DNA from 2 places in the Geobacillus uzenensis genome. Region 2 is predicted to be linked to the other one. Evidence: a T-box and tRNA genes for the amino acid it is inferred to sense, from the RefSeq annotation. Region 2 holds a T-box; the other holds one or more tRNA genes.

Region 1 (5,727 bases), on a different contig from region 2:
TGGACAAATTTATAAGTTGTATGAGGAGTTAGTCGGGAGCGAGGAGCCGCTTCCAAAACGGCTTGAGCTCCTGTTGCTGGCGAGCGAATTTTTAATCCATTCTTTTATAGTGTCAGGCTCTTCTCACTTATGCGAGGTGTTGAAGGAAAAGAGTGGGGCATGGAGCATTGAGGAAATGACCCGCCATCCGCAGTTTGCGCCTTATTCGGTCGACCTTGCCATCATGCTCGAATATTTAGTGGAAAGAAAAGTGTTAACTGCGGTAGAGGTGCCGACAAAAGGGAACAGGATGTTTGAACGCTATTATATTTTGCAGGAAGGGAAAATTTGATGAACCTCTCCCATCTAGCCTTTGTTTAACCTAATTTTGAAAGATGCTCCCCACTGTCAAACGAGACAAAAAAGGAGGGGTGTTGCCAACTGGGGCGCTCGGCCAACTTTTGTCCATGAGGCGGGATGACCCGACAAGCCCCGTCTCTGAGCGCTAGTGCGGGCGGGGGAGCATATTACTTTCGGCTGGGCGTCAACGACCTCCACCTAGCCAACGCTTGAATGGGGGCTTGCGTAACGGGGATTGGATGGTCTTGATACAACGGTTTTCTCTACATTTTATGAATGTGGAATGGTTGGGGAAAATGAGGCAGTTCAGCAAAGACGGGCTGTCTATCGCGAAAAGTAAAAAAGCTATTGACTTCTATGTCGAACGATGATATATTTTAAATCGCTGCCGCGACGGAAAAGCGTTGCGGAATAAGATGAATAAAAAAGTGTTGACAACCAATAATAAAAATGCTAATATGTAAAAGTCGCTTCAAGAGAGCGGAAGAAACAAAAATAAGCTTGTTCCTTGAAAACTGAACGAAACGAAGCGCAACGAAAAGCTGAGGCCGCTTGCCTATCGGCGAAACGCGCTAGAGGGCCTGCGAGGAGGCTATTGCCGCCGCAGCAGGACCGAAGCGTCGCGAGTCGATGGCGGCCGAAGCTAGACAATACGAAAAGCTGAGGCCGCGGCGCCTTTGGTGCTGAGGCCGAAGCCAAAGCCAATCAACTTTCTATTGGAGAGTTTGATCCTGGCTCAGGACGAACGCTGGCGGCGTGCCTAATACATGCAAGTCGAGCGGACCGAATGAGAGCTTGCTCTTATTTGGTCAGCGGCGGACGGTACGGGAGCCAGCCGCCGAAGGTGGGGCAAGTGATTGGGGTGAAGTCGTAACAAGGTAGCCGTACCGGAAGGTGCGGCTGGATCACCTCCTTTCTAAGGGGAAAAGCGAAGGCCGCCCGCCTATCGGTGAAACGCGCTGGAGGGCCTGCGAGGAGGCTGTTGCCGCCGCAGCAGGGCCGAAGCGTCGCAAGCCGATGGCGGCCGGAGCTAGACAGTACGAAAAGCGGAAGCGCCGCGATTGGCTCTCGAAGTCAAATGTTCTTCACCCGCAGGGGTGCTTGCACCCCAAAAGCGGAAGCGCCGCGATTGGCTCTCGAAGTCAAATGTTCTTCACCCGCAGGGGTGCTTGCACCCCGAGGGGGAAGGTTATTTGGCAGAAGAGAGCCAGGCGCTGGAGCTAGACAATACGAAAAGGGAAGGCCGCGAACGACCGACCATTAACAAATCAGATTTCCCATCGCGTTAGGCGAGTAAGATCCCTCGAAGATGACGAGGTCGATAGGTCCGAGGTGGAAGCGTGGCGACACGTGGAGCTGACGGATACTAATCGATCGAGGGCTTAACCTAGAAAAGCAGAGGCCGCCTGCCTATCGGCGAAACGCGCTGGAGGGCCTGCGAGCGGGCTTAGCCCGCCGCAGCAGGACCGAAGCGTCGCGAGCCGATGGCGGCCGGAGCTAGACAGTACGAAAAGCAGAGGCCGCCTGCCTATCGGCGAGACGCGCTGGAGGGCCTGCGAGGAGGCTATGCCGCCACAGCAGGACCGAAGCGTCGCGAGCCGATGGCGGCCGGAGCTAGACAAAAAGCGGAAGCGCCGCGGCTTCTTCCCCCACACGGTTATCTAGTTTTGAGGGAATGAAAAAAAGCTTGACAACAATTCAACTTTCCTTATAATAAAACTTGTCCATTATTGCCTAGTGGTGATAGCGGAGAGGAAACACCCGTTCCCATCCCGAACACGGAAGTTAAGCTCTCCAGCGCCGATGGTAGTTGGGGCCAGCGCCCCTGCAAGAGTAGGTCGCTGCTAGGCACGATCCATGGAGGATTAGCTCAGCTGGGAGAGCACTTGCCTTACAAGCAAGGGGTCGGCGGTTCGATCCCGTCATCCTCCACCACTCTAAATCGTCGCGGGGTGGAGCAACGAGCATTTGCTTCATCGAATACGCTGCGAGTTGCCTCGACGCATCGAGCATCTTTGAATCAGCTGGCAGAGGAAGAGGCAACAAACATTTAAACCAACACTCAGTGCATGATCGAAACAAATCCATTTCTTATCGCCGCGGGGTGGAGCAGTCCGGTAGCTCGTCGGGCTCATAACCCGAAGGTCGCAGGTTCAAATCCTGCCCCCGCAACCAAATGGTCCCGTAGTGTAGTGGTTAACATGCCTGCCTGTCACGCAGGAGATCGCGGGTTCGAGTCCCGTCGGGACCGCCATTGTTCCAAAATTGCGAAAAATACAGTATGGCTCGACAGCTCAGTCGGTAGAGACGAGCATCAACATCATCGAGTTTGCTGCGAGTTGCCTCGACGCATCGAGCATCTTTGAATCAGCTGGTAGAGGAAGAGGCACAGAGCAATCAATGAGCGAGTTAAAAATAACATATGGCTCGGTAGCTCAGTCGGTAGAGCAAAGGACTGAAAATCCTTGTGTCGGCGGTTCGATTCCGTCCCGAGCCACCATTATCATATCGATATGCCGGCTTAGCTCAATTGGTAGAGCAACTGACTTGTAATCAGTAGGTTGCGGGTTCAAGTCCTGCAGCCGGCATTCCTTATTTTACTCGAGAAAGTTATGAGCCATTAGGTTCGGTTATAGTTGCCTCGACGCACCGAGCATCCTCGAAACAGCTGGTAGAGGAAGAGGCAGGTAGAGCTCGTTAGTACTTAGAGTGTTATGATCGCTATGAGCCATTAGCTCAGCAACGAGCGCTGCATCTTTGAGTTTGTTGCGAGTTGCCTCGACGCACCGAGCATCCTCGAAACAGCTGGTAGAGGAAGAGGCAGGTAGAGCTCGTCAGTACTTAGAGTGTTATGATTGCTATGAGCCATTAGCTCAGCAACGAGCGCTGCATCTTTGAGTTTGCTGCGAGTTGCCTCGACGCACCGAGCATCCTTGAAACAACTGGTAGAGGAAGAGGCAGGTAGAGCTCGTCAGTACTTAGAGTGTTATGATCGCTATGAGCCATTAGCTCAGCAACGAGCGCTGCATCTTTGAGTTTGTTGCGAGTTGCCTCGACGCACCGAGCATCCTCGAAACAGCTGGTAGAGGAAGAGGCAGGTAGAGCTCGTTAGTACTTAGAGTGTTATGATTGCTATGAGCCATTAGCTCAGCAACGAGCGCTGCATCTTTGAGTTTGCTGCGAGTTGCCTCGACGCACCGAGCATCCTCGAAACAGCTGGTAGAGGAAGAGGCAGGTAGAGCTCGTTAGTACTTAGAGTGTTATGATTGCTATGAGCCATTAGCTCAGCAACGAGCGCTGCATCTTTGAGTTTGTTGCGAGTTGCCTCGACGCACCGAGCATCCTCGAAACAGCTGGTAGAGGAAGAGGCAGGTAGAGCTCGTTAGTACTTAGAGTGTTATGATTGCTATGAGCCATTAGCTCAGCAGGTAGAGCATCTGACTTTTAATCAGAGGGTCGGAGGTTCGAGTCCTCCATGGCTCACCATTTTGCGGAAGTAGTTCAGCGGTAGAACACCACCTTGCCAAGGTGGGGGTCGCGGGTTCGAGCCCCGTCTTCCGCTCCACTCGCCCGCCGGGGTGGCGGAATTGGCAGACGCACAGGACTTAAAATCCTGGGGTAGGTAACTACCGTGCCGGTTCGAGTCCGGCCCTCGGCACTTGCGCTCGTAGCTCAATTGGATAGAGCATCTGACTACGGATCAGAAGGTTAGGGGTTCGAATCCTCTCGAGCGCGTTCATCGGGAAGTAGCTCAGCTTGGTAGAGCACACGGTTCGGGTCCGTGAGGTCGCAGGTTCAAATCCTGTCTTCCCGATTTTCCTGTGGGGCCTTAGCTCAGCTGGGAGAGCGCCTGCTTTGCACGCAGGAGGTCATCGGTTCGATCCCGATAGGCTCCACCATTTCACTATATCATTTTGGCGGTGTAGCTCAGCTGGCTAGAGCGTACGGTTCATACCCGTGAGGTCGGGGGTTCGATCCCCTCCACCGCCACTATTATTGGACCTTTAGCTCAGCTGGTTAGAGCAGACGGCTCATAACCGTCCGGTCGTAGGTTCGAGTCCTACAAGGTCCACCATTACTACGTTACTTTTTGGAGGAGTACCCAAGTGGTTGAAGGGGTCGGTCTTGAAAACCGAGAGGCGTCGCAAGGCGCGCGGGGGTTCGAATCCCTCCTCCTCCGCCATAATGATTGTGCAACTTAGGTCAATCTGTTGTGCCGGCTTAGCTCAATTGGTAGAGCAACTGACTTGTAATCAGTAGGTTGCGGGTTCAAGTCCTGCAGCCGGCACCATCAATGTGGCGGCTATGGCGAAGTGGTTAACGCACCAGATTGTGGCTCTGGCATGCGTGGGTTCGATTCCCACTAGTCGCCCTTTCTCTTCCCTTATCTTTGTTGCGGGTGTAGTTTAGTGGTAAAACCTCAGCCACGAGCCTAGCTTCATCGAATAGGCTACGAGTTGCCTTGACGCACCCTGCTTCTTTGAGAATGCTGGCAGAGGAAGAGGCGTGAAATCGCGTGATGAATGGTAGAAGAAGCTATGTGCGGGTGTAGTTTAGTGGTAAAACCTCAGCCACGAGCCTAGCTTCATCGAATAGGCTGCGAGTTGCCTCGACGCACTCTGCTTCTTTGAGAATGCTGGCAGAGGAAGAGGCATGAAATCGCGTGGTGAATGGTAGAAGAAGCTATGTGCGGGTGTAGTTTAGTGGTAAAACCTCAGCCTTCCAAGCTGATGTCGTGGGTTCGATTCCCATCACCCGCTTTGATGGGCCTATAGCTCAGCTGGTCAGAGCGCACGCCTGATAAGCGTGAGGTCGGTGGTTCAAGTCCACTTAGGCCCACCATTTTCCATTGTGCATTGTCAGATGATTCGTTATAATATAAAGCGAGCATCTTTGATCATTCCGCCATCGCTTAGCGACGAGCCTTAACTTCGTCGAGTAGGCTGCGAGTTGCCTCGACGCATCTTGCTTCTTTGAGAATGCTGGCAGAAGAAGGGACAGGGCAAGCTTTGAACAATAATTTTTGATTATTCCGCAATAGCTCAGCGGTAGAGCAACCGGCTGTTAACCGGTAGGTCGTAGGTTCGAATCCTACTTGCGGAGCCATTTCATGGAGAAGTACCCAAGTGGCTGAAGGGGACGGTTTGCTAAACCGTTAGGTCGCAGTTTTGCGGCGCGCGGGTTCAAATCCCGCCTTCTCCGCCATGTTTGGCCCGTTGGTCAAGTGGTTAAGACACCGCCCTTTCACGGCGGTAACACGGGTTCGAATCCCGTACGGGTCACTTGAGTTTTTGGCACCAGAACGTTCTGGTGCCCTTTTATACAGCTGTTTTTGTCGATTTTTGCGCTTTTTCTTGTCATGTGCATACGGTTTTGTTATAATGAGAA
Region 2 (5,727 bases):
GCGATGGGCAAACTCGGTGCCGGCCCGCACATTGTGTTGTACGATGCGACGATGGTGTCACACCGCGGGTTGCGCGAATTTGTCATCGAGGTGGCGGAAGAACTGAACATTCCGTACCATTTTGACGCCATGCCTGGCGGCGGCACGGACGCAGGGGCGATCCATTTGACAGCGAGCGGTGTCCCGTCGCTGACGATCGCCATTCCGACGCGCTACATCCACTCGCACGCCGCCATTTTGCATCGCGACGATTATGAAAACACGGTCAAGCTGCTTGTCGAAGTAATCAAACGGCTTGACGCCGACAAAGTGAAACAACTGACGTTTGACGAATAAAAACACCGGCCAATTCGGCCGGTGTTCGTCATTGTTTCACCGCCTGCTCGAGTGTCGTGAGCATCATGTCTTTTTGCTGTTCATTGGCGTGCGTCCAAATGGCTTCAAAGAGGACGCCGAGGCCGGGCAAATATTTTTCCTCGCCACGCTGGATCGCGTCCTCGATTGTATTCTCGAGCTGTTCTTTCGAGTTGTTGGCGACGTTGTGCATAATGGCTTTCCGCAAGTTCAAATCCATTTGTCTCACCTCATTGGCCGTATTGTACACCGTTATCGTTTGCCAATGGCGGCGGATTTATACATGGAGCGGCTCTCGTATATGGTATAATAGAGGAAAAACTAGACCGAAATGAGTGATGGCGACGATGGACGAGAAACCGCTCTATGGATTGGAACGAACGGTATTTCGCCAACTGCTCCATCTATTTTCCCGTTATGCTGATGTCATTGAAAAAGTCATTTTGTTCGGCTCAAGAGCACGAGGCGATTACAAGGAAGGATCGGATATCGATTTGGCGATCAAATTTCGAAAACCGGGAGGCCCGCTGTACCTTCTGCAATCGGACTTGGATGAACTTCCGATCATTTATCCGATCGATGTTGTTGATTACAATCAAATTCACAACGAACAGCTAAAAATGAATATTGACCAAGAAGGAAAGACGATTTTTCAAACGAACGAGCACGGGAAGGTGATGGTCACCATGAGCCGGCTGATGGATCGATATTACGATTTCGAACGGGCGCTCGCCAAACTCCGGCAAAGCGCCGCAAGAGACGCGCAAACGGATGACCTTGTTGTCGATGCGGCCATTCAACGGTTTGAATTCACGTACGAACTGGCGTGGAAATGGATGAAACTTTATTTGGAGTACCAAGGATACTCCGAAGTGACGAGCCCAAGAAAAACGATTCGCGAGGCGTTTCGAGAAGGGTTGATTGAAGACGGAGAGACATGGCTTCGCATGCTGGAAGACCGCAACCGGACGTCCCATACGTATGATGAAGAAACGGCGATGGACATGTATGAACGCATTCGCACCGACTATATCCCGCTGTTTGACCGCTTGCTTGCCGAAATGAAACAACGGCTTGACTCGGAGACATGAGCGGCTGGCGTGCGGAACGGAACGCGTCTAGTTTGGTGAAGGAACTTGGCTTTGGGCGTGAAAGATGACAATTGTACACCGTTTGCTATAATCAGAAAGAAGAAACTTGACGCATGAGGTGACGACCCAAATGGAAAAAGCGACATTCGCCGGCGGCTGCTTTTGGTGCATGGTGACGCCGTTTGAGGAACTCGACGGCATTTACGGCATCGTCTCCGGCTATACGGGCGGGCATGTCGAAAACCCGACGTATGAGCAAGTGAAAACGGGGACGACCGGCCATTACGAGGCGGTGCAAATCACGTTTGACCCAGACGTGTTCCCGTATGAGCGGCTTTTGGAGCTGTATTGGTGTCAAATCGACCCGACCGATGACGGCGGCCAGTTTCACGACCGCGGGCCGCAATACCGGACGGCGATTTTTTACCATAACGAAAAACAGCGCCAGCTCGCCGAGCAGTCAAAGCGGGCGCTCGAGGAAAGCGGGCGCTTCTCGAAGCCGATTGTGACGAACATTTTGCCGGCCACAACGTTTTATCCGGCGGAAGAGTATCATCAAAACTACCATAAGAAAAACCCGGAGCATTATAAGCAAGACCGCGCCGCCTCCGGGCGCGATGAGTTTATCGCCAAACATTGGGGGGCGAAGCGGTGAAGCGAATTGAATCGCCAAAAAACGCGCGCGTGAAGCAATGGAAAAAGTTGCTGACGAAAAAAGGACGTGAGGAAACCGGGTGGTTTTTGCTCGAAGGGTTTCATCTCATCGAAGAGGCGCTAAAAAGCCAAGCGCCGCTTGTTGAGCTGATTGTGGATGAGCGGGCCGCGATTCCGCCCGGCTGGGACGTCAGCGATGTGCCGGTAGTGATCGTAACGGAAGCGGTGATGAAGGCGATCAGCAGCACGGAAACACCGCAAGGGATCATGGCTGTCTGCCGGCAAGCCGCGACCGAGCTTGGCGATGTGAACACGGCGTTGCTCATTGATGCCGTGCAAGATCCCGGCAATCTCGGCACGATGATTCGCACGGCTGATGCGGCCGGCATCGATGCGGTCATTTTAGGGGAAGGATGCGCCGATTTGTACAACCCGAAAGTCGTCCGTGCGACGCAAGGATCGCTGTTTCACCTTCCGGTTGTCAAAGGCGATCTGGCGCAGTGGATCGCGCGTTTCAAGGAGCAGGGCATTCCGGTGTACGGCACCGCCTTGGAGAACGCCGTCGATTACCGCACCGTTCCACAATCGTCTTCGTTCGCCTTGCTTGTCGGCAATGAAGGAAGCGGCGTCCGACCCGACCTGCTGCGCCTAACGACAGAGAACGTGTACATCCCGATTTACGGCCGCGCCGAGTCGCTGAACGTCGCCGTTGCGGCCGGAATTTTGCTTTATTCCTTGCAGGCGGTGCGGTAAAATAGAATCGAAAATCAATAGGACAAGGGAGCGGAGACAGATGGATGGCGAACTGCGGGCGTTATTGAACGCTGTGCTCGAGCGTCTTGATGTTCAAGGGGCCTACATCGAACAAATGCGCATGGATATCGTCAAGTTGCAAGGAAGCGTGAAACAACTCGAAGACAAAGTCGATCGCCTTCAAAGTGATGTGGACGCCATGAAAAAAGACATGGACGCCATGAAAAAAGACATGGATGCCATGAAAAAAGACATGGATGCCATGAAAAAGGACATGTTGGGGGTCAAAAAAGATGTCGCCGCGCTCAAGGAAGGGCAAGTGCGGCAGGAAAAAATTATGGAGCGCCTTGCCATCCGCTCGATTGAACAGGAAGCGGAAATCGATGAGCTGCGCAAAGAAATTTCGGCCTGACCTTGCCTTCGCCCACTCATTTGCGTATAATGAATAGCGACATTTCTCATACGGACAACAACGATGACGGAGAAAAGTAGCTTGCCGCTCGCCATCCAGGGAGAAAACGCCTTAGACTGGGAGCGTTTTTATGGCCGACGCAAGTGAAGTTCACCTCCCGAGTTGACACCAGGACCATCCCCCATAGGTGGGATGTAAAGGTGATCCGGCTTTTGGCCGTTATGGCAAGGAAGCGAACAGCGCGTCTTCATTGGCGCTGTTAACAAGGGTGGTACCGCGAGCAACAACTCGTCCCTTACTGGGGGCGGGTTTTTTTATTTGAAACGAGGAGGGATTGGCGTGAAAGAACGGTTGCATGAACTCGAGCGAGAAGCGCTTGCGAAAATTGAACAAGCTGGCGATTTAAAAGCGCTCAATGATGTGCGCGTCGCCTATTTAGGCAAAAAAGGGCCGATTACCGAAGTGCTGCGCGGCATGGGAGCATTGCCGCCAGAAGAGCGCCCGAAAATCGGCGCGCTGGCTAATGAGGTAAGAGAGGCGATCCAACAGGCGCTTGAGGCAAAACAAACGAAACTCGAGGAAGAAGAAGTCGAGCGGAAGTTGGCGGCTGAGGCGATCGATGTGACGCTTCCGGGCCGTCCGGTGAAATTGGGAAACCCGCACCCGCTGACGCGCGTCATCGAGGAAATTGAGGATTTGTTCATCGGCATGGGGTATACGGTCGCTGAAGGGCCGGAAGTTGAGACTGACTATTACAACTTTGAGGCGCTCAATTTGCCGAAAGGCCACCCGGCCCGCGATATGCAAGATTCGTTTTATATTACGGAAGAAATGTTGCTTCGCACCCACACGTCGCCGATGCAGGCGCGGACGATGGAGAAGCATCGCGGGCGCGGTCCGGTAAAAATCATTTGCCCGGGCAAAGTGTATCGCCGCGACACCGATGATGCGACCCATTCGCACCAGTTTACGCAAATTGAAGGATTGGTGGTGGACCGCCACATCCGGATGAGCGACTTGAAAGGGACGCTGCGCGAATTCGCCCGCAAGCTGTTCGGCGAAGGCCGCGACATCCGTTTCCGGCCGAGCTTTTTCCCGTTTACGGAGCCGTCGGTCGAAGTCGATGTGTCCTGCTTCCGCTGCGAAGGGCACGGCTGCAGCGTCTGCAAAGGCACGGGCTGGATTGAAATTTTGGGCGCCGGTATGGTGCACCCGAACGTGCTCGAGATGGCCGGTTTTGATTCGAAAACATATACCGGGTTTGCGTTCGGCATGGGGCCGGAGCGAATCGCGATGTTGAAATACGGCATTGACGATATCCGCCATTTCTATCAAAACGATCTTCGTTTCTTGCAACAATTTTTGCGTGTCTAAAAGAAAAAGGAGGAGTTGGGAATGCTCGTTTCGTATCGTTGGCTAGGCGAATACGTCGATTTGACGGGCGTGACGGCCGAAGAGCTCGCTGACCGCATCACCAAAAGCGGCATTGAAGTCGAGCGGGTCGAAGTGCTCAACCGGGGGATGAAGGGAGTTGTCATCGGCCATGTGCTCGAATGCGAGCCGCACCCGAACGCCGACAAACTGCGGAAGTGTCTTGTTGATCTAGGTGAAGGAGAGCCGGTGCAAATCATTTGCGGCGCCCCGAACGTCGCCAAAGGGCAAAACGTCGCTGTCGCCAAAGTCGGCGCGGTGCTGCCGGGCCATTTTAAAATCAAACGGGCGAAGCTGCGCGGCGAAGAGTCAAACGGCATGATTTGTTCGCTCCAAGAGCTCGGCGTCGAAACAAAAGTCGTGCCAAAAGAATACGCCGAAGGCATTTTCGTTTTCCCGAGCGACGCGCCGGTCGGCGCCGATGCGTTGGAATGGCTCGGCTTGCACGATGAAGTGCTCGAACTCTCGTTAACGCCCAACCGCGCTGACTGCTTAAGCATGATCGGCGTCGCCTATGAAGTGGCCGCCATTCTCGGCCGCGCGGTGAAGCTGCCGGAAGCGGCGGTCAAAGAAAACAATGAAATGATCCACGACTACATTTCCGTTCGCGTCGAAGCGCCGGAAGACAATCCGCTGTACGCCGGGCGGATCGTGAAAAACGTCCAGATCGGCCCGTCGCCGCTTTGGATGCAGGCGCGCTTGATGGCGGCCGGCATTCGCCCGCACAACAATGTTGTCGATATCACCAACTACATTTTGCTTGAGTACGGCCAGCCGCTACACGCGTTTGACTACGACCGCCTCGGTTCGAAGGAGATCGTCGTCCGCCGGGCGAAGGCAGGGGAAACGATCGTGACGCTTGACGATGCCAAGCGGAAGCTGACCGAAGACCATCTCGTCATCACGAACGGCCATGAGCCGGTCGCTTTAGCCGGCGTGATGGGCGGAGCCAACTCGGAAGTGCGCGATAACACGAAAACAGTGTTCATCGAAGCGGCGTATTTTACGAGTCCGGTCATTCGTCAGGCGGTA

The links. The T-box of region 2 lies ahead of pheS (phenylalanine--tRNA ligase subunit alpha). A T-box ahead of a tRNA ligase gene usually reads a tRNA of that ligase, here a tRNA-Phe.
Region 1: it encodes a tRNA-Phe, which carries the amino acid that the T-box ahead of pheS (phenylalanine--tRNA ligase subunit alpha) is inferred to sense. The anticodon was not compared.

What each region holds. Positions count from the first base shown of each region.
Region 1 is NZ_NEWL01000008.1:113,936-119,662, reverse strand. Features, by position in the region: gene B9L21_RS13320 (nucleotidyltransferase-like protein) at 1-331, shown strand, start outside; rRNA gene rrf (5S ribosomal RNA) at 2,073-2,189, shown strand; tRNA gene B9L21_RS13310 (tRNA-Val) at 2,199-2,274, shown strand; tRNA gene B9L21_RS13305 (tRNA-Met) at 2,438-2,514, shown strand; tRNA gene B9L21_RS13300 (tRNA-Asp) at 2,518-2,593, shown strand; tRNA gene B9L21_RS13295 (tRNA-Phe) at 2,764-2,839, shown strand; tRNA gene B9L21_RS13290 (tRNA-Thr) at 2,855-2,927, shown strand; tRNA gene B9L21_RS13285 (tRNA-Lys) at 3,750-3,825, shown strand; tRNA gene B9L21_RS13280 (tRNA-Gly) at 3,830-3,904, shown strand; tRNA gene B9L21_RS13275 (tRNA-Leu) at 3,912-3,997, shown strand; tRNA gene B9L21_RS13270 (tRNA-Arg) at 4,001-4,074, shown strand; tRNA gene B9L21_RS13265 (tRNA-Pro) at 4,080-4,153, shown strand; tRNA gene B9L21_RS13260 (tRNA-Ala) at 4,163-4,238, shown strand; tRNA gene B9L21_RS13255 (tRNA-Met) at 4,256-4,329, shown strand; tRNA gene B9L21_RS13250 (tRNA-Ile) at 4,338-4,414, shown strand; tRNA gene B9L21_RS13245 (tRNA-Ser) at 4,432-4,522, shown strand; tRNA gene B9L21_RS13240 (tRNA-Thr) at 4,555-4,630, shown strand; tRNA gene B9L21_RS13235 (tRNA-His) at 4,639-4,711, shown strand; tRNA gene B9L21_RS13230 (tRNA-Gly) at 5,029-5,099, shown strand; tRNA gene B9L21_RS13225 (tRNA-Ile) at 5,105-5,181, shown strand; tRNA gene B9L21_RS13220 (tRNA-Asn) at 5,371-5,445, shown strand; tRNA gene B9L21_RS13215 (tRNA-Ser) at 5,452-5,544, shown strand; tRNA gene B9L21_RS13210 (tRNA-Glu) at 5,550-5,621, shown strand.
Region 2 is NZ_NEWL01000002.1:188,891-194,617, forward strand. Features, by position in the region: gene B9L21_RS02445 (M42 family metallopeptidase) at 1-336, shown strand, start outside; gene sspI (small acid-soluble spore protein SspI) at 365-574, opposite strand; gene B9L21_RS02455 (HI0074 family nucleotidyltransferase substrate-binding subunit) at 702-1,445, shown strand; gene msrA (peptide-methionine (S)-S-oxide reductase MsrA) at 1,576-2,100, shown strand; gene B9L21_RS02465 (TrmH family RNA methyltransferase) at 2,097-2,852, shown strand; gene B9L21_RS02470 (hypothetical protein) at 2,893-3,264, shown strand; T-box leader at 3,319-3,563, shown strand; gene pheS (phenylalanine--tRNA ligase subunit alpha) at 3,604-4,638, shown strand; gene pheT (phenylalanine--tRNA ligase subunit beta) at 4,660-5,727, shown strand, end outside.